2 regions of the Aeromicrobium sp. S22 genome follow, and region 2 is predicted to be linked to the other one. Evidence: riboswitches for the same ligand, from Rfam matches in the RefSeq annotation. Region 2 holds a riboswitch; the other holds the start of a gene.
What was found. Region 2 has a riboswitch for cobalamin ahead of GEV27_RS18195 (prenyltransferase/squalene oxidase repeat-containing protein). Riboswitches for the same ligand answer to the same signal wherever they lie in the genome.
Positions count from the first base shown of each region.

Region 1: another riboswitch for cobalamin. It lies ahead of GEV27_RS10220 (ribonucleoside-diphosphate reductase subunit alpha); the one in region 2 lies ahead of GEV27_RS18195 (prenyltransferase/squalene oxidase repeat-containing protein).

Region 1 covers NZ_WJWV01000002.1:317,382-320,786, reverse strand. The annotation lists gene GEV27_RS10235 (MarR family winged helix-turn-helix transcriptional regulator) at 1-81, shown strand, start outside; gene GEV27_RS10230 (hypothetical protein) at 103-555, shown strand; gene GEV27_RS10225 (hypothetical protein) at 552-842, shown strand; cobalamin riboswitch at 866-1,096, shown strand; gene GEV27_RS10220 (ribonucleoside-diphosphate reductase subunit alpha) at 1,218-3,405, shown strand, end outside.
Region 2 covers NZ_WJWV01000001.1:422,817-426,221, reverse strand. The annotation lists gene GEV27_RS02090 (hypothetical protein) at 1-600, opposite strand, end outside; gene GEV27_RS18195 (prenyltransferase/squalene oxidase repeat-containing protein) at 605-1,690, opposite strand; cobalamin riboswitch at 1,754-1,888, opposite strand; gene GEV27_RS02080 (HNH endonuclease signature motif containing protein) at 1,951-3,291, opposite strand.

The sequences.
Region 1 (3,405 bases), on a different contig from region 2:
GCCCGGTTCGCCGATCAGCACCCCGGCCTGGTCGACGCGCTGCGGGCGCACGTGGCGGAGGTGTTCGCCGCACGCCCCTAACCTTCAGATAGGCTGAAGGTCATGGAATCGTTCTTGCTGTCCGTGCACGTGGTGGCGGGCATCCTCTTCGTCGGCCCGGTGGCCGTCGCGGCCAGTCTCTTCCTGCGGTATGCGCCCACGACCGATGCTCCGGCGGGTCGCCCCGCGATCAGGGACGCGGGCACGGCGCGCGTGCTGCACCGCATCACCCGCAGCTACGCCGCGATGGCGCTCATCGTGCCGGTCGTCGGACTTGTCCTGGCCATGGTTCAGGGCCGGACGACCGAGGTGTGGGTCGTGGTGGCGATGGTGCTGACTGCTGTCGCGGGAGGCCTGCTCGCGCTGCAGGTCGTCCCGGCACAGTCCTCCGCCCTCGATCGTCCTGATGACGGCTCCCAGCTGCGGCGGCTCAGCATGATGGCCGGCGTCTTCAACCTGCTGTGGGTCGCGGTGGTCGTGCTCATGATCGTGCGACCCGGATCGGTGCAGGTGTGAGACCGCTGCTGCGGACGCTGAGCCTCCTGTCGGTCCTCGAGCTGATCAGTGTCGTGGTCCTGCTCGGGAACGCGGTGACGGTGCACGACCGGGCGGTCACGAGCGCGCTCGGGCCGATCCACGGCGCCCTGTACCTCGCAGTGGCCGTCACCGCCCTGCTCGGACGTGGCCTCGGCACCAGGACGCGCGTTCTCGCGCTGATCCCGTTGCTGAGTGGTCCCCTCACGATGCGCCAGGTGTGGCGAGAGGCACAGGCGGTCCCGTCGGAGAACACCACATCTGGGTAGTTACAAGACTGTTGTTTCCAGATAGAGTGGTCGACGCAGCTGGTTCGGCTCCTCAGCCAGGGGAGTCGTGGCAACAGGGAACCCGGTGTGAATCCGGGACTGCCCCGCAGCGGTAAGTGGGAACGACCTTCGTCATCAAGCACTTGGCCCTCCAGACAACTCTGTGGCCTGGGAAGCGACGAACAGTAGGCGGCGGTGCTCCGGCACCTCCTGGCCCATGAGTCCGAAGACCTGCCAGTGCCGCACCGTCCAGACGACGGTGTGGGTCCGCGACCTCGTGGGAAGGTCAGGGGATCTGGGTCGCTGTGTCGTCCCGTCTCCGTCACCCCTGAGCTCGGATTGCGTCCACGCACCAGTTCACGAGGGGTGAACCGCATGACCATCACTGTCATCAAGCGCGACGGAACGCGCGCACCGTACGACGGCTACGAGATCGCCAGGTCCATCGAGGAGGCGAGCGCCGGGCTCGACGACCAGGTCGCCCGCGTCACGCAGCTGCAGTCCGAGCTCGAGATCACGCTGTTCGACGGCATCACCAGCGAAGAGCTCGACGAAGCCGTCGTGCAGGTCGCCCTGCAGAACGTCAAGGACGACCCGGCCTTCGACACGATCGCCTCACGCCTGCTGGTCAAGACCCTCTACAAGAAGGTCTTCGGCGAGGGCGTCACCCGCGACGAGGTCTACGCCTTCCACGGCCCGGCGTTCGTCGCCTCAGTCCTGAGGGGCGTCGAGCTGCAGCTGCTCGACCCACGTCTGGCGGAGCTGTTCGACCTCGAGGTGCTGGGCGCCGCCCTCGACCCCGACCGCGACGACCTCGTCCGCTACATCGGCGCGCAGACCATGCGTACCCGCTACATGATCTGCGAGCCCGACGGGACGCCGCTGGAGGTGCCGCAGTTCTTCTGGATGCGGGTCGCGATGGGCCTGTCGCTCAACGAGGACGATCCGACCTCTGCTGCCGTCGGGTTCTACGACAAGATGTCGCGCCTCGAGTACCTGGCGGCCGGCTCGACGCTGGTCAACGCCGGGACGGCGTACAGCCAGCTCTCCAACTGCTTCGTGATGCAGATGGAGGACGACATCGAGCACATCGCCAAGAGCGTCCGCGACGTCATGTGGCTGACCAAGGGCACCGGTGGCATCGGCATGTCGGTCAGCAAGCTGCGGGCCGAGGGATCGCCCATCCGCAGCAACAACACCGCCTCGACCGGGCCCATCCCGTTCATGCACACGATCGACTCGACGCTGCGCGCCATCAGCCGCGGGGGCAAGAAGTTCGGCGCGTTGTGCTTCTACATGGAGAACTGGCACCTCGACTTCGCCCAGTTCCTCGACCTGCGCGCCAACTCCGGCGACCCGTACCGACGCACCCGCACCGCCAACACCGCGGTGTGGATCAGCGACGACTTCATGAAGCGCGTGCAGGACGACCAGGACTGGTACCTGTTCGACCCGCTCGACGCTCCCGACCTCGTCGAGCTGTACGGCGCGGCCTTCTCGGCCCGCTACGCCGAGTACGCCGCGATGGCCGACGCGGGACAGCTGCGGCACAAGAAGATGCGCGCCCGTGAGCAGTTCCGCGCGATCCTGGTCTCGCTGCAGGCCAGCTCGCACCCGTGGCTGACGTGGAAGGACACCATCAACACGCGGGCGCTGAACCACAACACCGGCACGATCCACCTGTCCAACCTGTGCACCGAGATCACGCTGCCGCAGGACCGCGACAACGTCGCCGTCTGCAACCTCGCCTCGATCAACCTGTCCCGTCACGTCACCGGGCGCCGCCAGCAGGCCCGCGTCGACTGGAAGCGGCTGGCAGAGTCGACCCGCTTGGCCGTCCGTCAGCTCGACAACCTCATCGACATCACGATCTCGTCGGTGCCCGAGTCGGAGCACTCCAACGAGCTCAACCGCGCCCTCGGCCTCGGCGTCATGGGCTTCACGGACGTCGTCGAGCGCTTCGGCTACTCCTACGAGTCCGAGCAGTCGTACGAGCTGATCGACCAGGTGATGGAGTTCATCAGCTGGCACGCGATCGACGCGTCGGCCGACCTGGCCCGCGAGCGCGGCGCCTACCCGAACTTCGAGGGATCACGCTGGAGCCAGGGCATGGTGCCGATCGACTCCCTCGACCTGTTGGAGGCCGACCGCGGCGTGCCCGTCGACGTCGACCGCACGACGCGCCTCGACTGGGACGCTCTGCGTGGCAAGGTCCAGGCGGGCATCCGCAACTCCACTCTCATGGCGATCGCGCCAACCGCGTCCATCGGGCTCGTCGCCGGGACGACGCCCGGCCTCGACCCACAGTTCAGCCAGATCTTCAGCCGGGCCACCAGCTCGGGCAAGTTCTTGGAGGTCAACCGGAACCTGGTCGACGACCTGCGGGCGCTAGGCCTGTGGGAGAGCGTCCGTGAGGACCTGCTGCGGCACCAGGGCGACCTGTCGAAGGTCGACGGGGTGCCGGCCGAGCTGCAGGAGATCTACCGCACGAGCTTCCAGCTCTCGCCGTACGCGTTCGTCAACGTCGCCGCCCGCGCGCAGAAGTGGATCGACCAGGCCATCA
Region 2 (3,405 bases):
GCGGCGCCGGAGCACCAGCCCCATCGCGCCGACCAGCAGCAGCCCGAGCCCACCTGCGACCCAGCCGAGCGAGGCGGATCCGTCCTCGTCCTCGGCGGCAGCTGGACCCGTCTCGGCGGGAGCCGACCCGGCCCCTTGCCCCGTCGCGTTGGTCGGCGCGACGTGGGGAGGGGTCCTTCGATCGGAGTCCTGCAGCTCGAACGCGACCCATCCGCCGTCAGGCACCTTGAGGGAGCCGACGCCCTGGCTCGCGTACGACCACTCGCCGCTCGCCCCGTCGGACCAGAACAGGCCCCAGTAGGCGTCGCCAGGCGGAGTGCTGACACACCCCGCACCGGCCGGCACGCCGTCGACCTGGCACACGAAGCCGGGCTGGCGCTGGACGGGTGTGAGCACGTGGCCCACGTCCCTGAAGCTGTCCGCCGCCGTCGCTCCACCGTCCGGATCGCACGACACGGTGGATCCGACGACCACCGTCACCCCCGAGCCCGCGGTGCACGCGCCGGTCGCGGCGGTCGCGGCCCAGCCGGGCTGGACGGCGACTGCTGCCGGCACCCCGAGGAGGACTGCGACGATCGCGCGGCCGGGACGCGAGATCACCGGGTCACCGTGACCCCGATGCGTCATCGGGGTCCGACGGCAGCGCGGCGAGCCCCAGGACGGCCTGGACGCTCGCACGCACGTAGCGGTCGCGATCGGCCTGGGCGATGCGCTTGCCGGTGGCGAGGGCGAGATCCGCATCGCTGAGTGCGATGGCGCCCTTCTCCGGCCCGCCCTCGACCTGCCGACCCGCCACCCACGACGCTGCGCGGGCCGCAGGGCCCTGGTGACCGCTCACCTGGAGTGCCGCCGCACCCTGCCCCGTGCTGTTGGTGTTCGGACCGCCCTCGTCGGACAACGATCCGTCGTCGGCCTGGGTGCGGACGAGCCAGTCGGCGGCCTCGTCGATCTCGTCCTCGAGACCCGCGCTGCCCTGTTCGGCCGCGACCTTCAGCGACTGGATCGCGAACGCCGTCCCGTCGACGCTCCCCGGCCCACTCGTGCACGGCTCGGCCGCCATGTCTGCACGGAATGAGCCGTCATCGCACTGCTGCTTGAGCAGGAAGTCGACCGCAGCGTCGGCGTCGCCGCTCCCGGCCGTCGTCAACGCGCGGACCGCCCAGCCCTGGTTGAGGACGCTGGTCGACTGCATCTTCCCGTCGGGCATGTCCTTGACCCGACCTGCCTCGGCACCCTTCGGAACCACGAGAGCCTCGAGCTCGTCGATGAGGTCACGCGACCCCAGGGCGTGGGGATCGTCTCCGTGCGCCTGGACGTGTGCGGCCAGCTTGGCGAGCGCTCCGGCGTACCGGGTGCCGCCCGGCGGGTCGGTGTAGTCATCGGCGTGCTCGATCGTGGACTGATAGACCTTCTCCGCGGCAGCGTCGTCACCGAGCTCCTCGAGCGCCGAGTAGAGGTCGAGGTTGAGGCCGTAGTCGACGAAGGCAGACGCCTCGCCGGTCTCCACGTCGGCGAAGTGGCTCGTGAAGAGTCCGTCATCGGCCGGTTGTGCGGCGAGCCAGGACACCGCTGCCGTCTGGTGCTCGTTGGGCCCGGCATCGGGTGGCGCGGATGTCTCGTCGGACGAGCAGGCGACCAGGACGGGGACGAGGGCCAGCGTCGCGATGCCGCGCAGGATGGTGCTTTTCACAAGGGTTCCCTCCCGCTGCTACGGACAGGGCGTGAGCCCGTCCGCGTGTGTTCCTCGACAGCGTGGATCGGTCGTCCCCACGGCAGGTGCTCCGGCTTGCCACTGGACGTGGCCTACGGTTGCGGGTCAGCGCCGGACTTGGACCGGCTTCCCCTGGCCATGGGTGCATGGAGTTGTGCCGAACGGCAGGAGGAAATTTAACACTCGCCGACCCCTCGACCTATCCGGCACCGGACAGAGCTCTCCCGCTGACGGGCGTCTCACGGTCGCCAGCGGTGGTTGCGCTGCCACGTGCCGGCGGCGGGGTGGCGCAGCTCGATGTGCCCGTCGGCGGTGTCGCGGATGAGCCAGCCGTCCTGGTGGACGAGGCGGTGATGATGGGCGCAGAGCAGGACGCCGTCGTCGAGGGTCGTGGTGGCGCCGGTGGCCCAGGGTTGGCGCCAGTGGTGCCCTTCGCAGTCCTCGGGTGGTCGATCGCAACCGGGGAAGACGCACCCGTGGTCGCGAGCGGCGAGGGCCTGCTTCTGCGCCCGCGTGAACAGCCGTTGCTCGTGGCCGTGGTCCAACGGCAGGGAACGCCCGCCGAAGACCTGCGGGACGAGACCCAGGTGGCAGGCCATGAGCCGCGCCTGCGAGGCGGAGATACGGGTGCCGGTCGACAGGGTGGCCGCCTTGACGCCGCGCACGAGGGTGTCGAGGTCGAGGCGGACCATCAAGGTGGCGCCGAGCCCCGAGCGGCCGGGCAGCAAGTGTCCGGGCAGCCGGGAGCAGACCTCGGCGAACCCCATGCCGAGGCGGGTGCGGTGGTCGAGGTCGCGGTCGTAGATCGACGCCGTCGACCCGCCGTCCGGTCCACCGTCTGGCTGGGCTCCCGGGTGGTCGCGCAGGTGGTCGCGCCTGGGCGCAGAGACAGCCTTGATCGCGGTGGTGAGCATGTCGGCCTGGGCGTCGGGCAGGGTGAATCCGCCGGTGGTGGTGCCGTCGCCGTTGGGACGGGCCCAGAACTGCGACTTCGACCAGGCCCGCTTTTCCTGAGCCTCCAGCGAGTCGTTCTCGGCCGCGTCGACCTCTGCCTCGGGCCTGAACTGGTCGGTGATCCGCTTGGAGCGCGAGCGCAGGTCCGGCAGCGAGTAGCGGGCGGCGTCGCCGATCAGCGTGTCCTCGCAGGCCTGCTTCTGCTCGGCGGTGGTGTCGTCGGGCAGCTCCTTGATGGCGCCGGCGATGACCTCGGCCTGCTTCGCGCCGATCCGCCCACCGGCCAGGGCCTGCTCGGTCGCGGGTGCTCCCTCCAGCGCCTTGGCTTGGTGAACCATCGCCTCACCCGCGCGCCGGTCACCACCGAACGATCGGGCCAGCATCGCCCCGGTGGACGTCGCGCCGACCTGCTTGGCCAGGCCCGACGCCTCCAGAGCCCGGGTCGCGGCCAGCTGCTGGGCGCGCACTCGTGCCTCGATCCGGAGCAGCCGCTCGGCCAGCTCTCGCACCACACCCGGCTCGAGCCCCGTCCACGCCTCGACCCGCATCCGGTCCAGCGCGTCCTCGATCGCTGCGACCCCACCCTGAAGCGGGTGAGGGAGCTGATCGACGAGCTGCGCAGACATGGGACGTCCTTGGAGAAGCGGTCGTCGCACGCTTTCGCCCGTGTCGAGACGGCGCCCTCCAGCATCAGGCGCCGCGGGCCAGTCACAGTCAGTCCCAGTCGGCTCGAGGGCTGT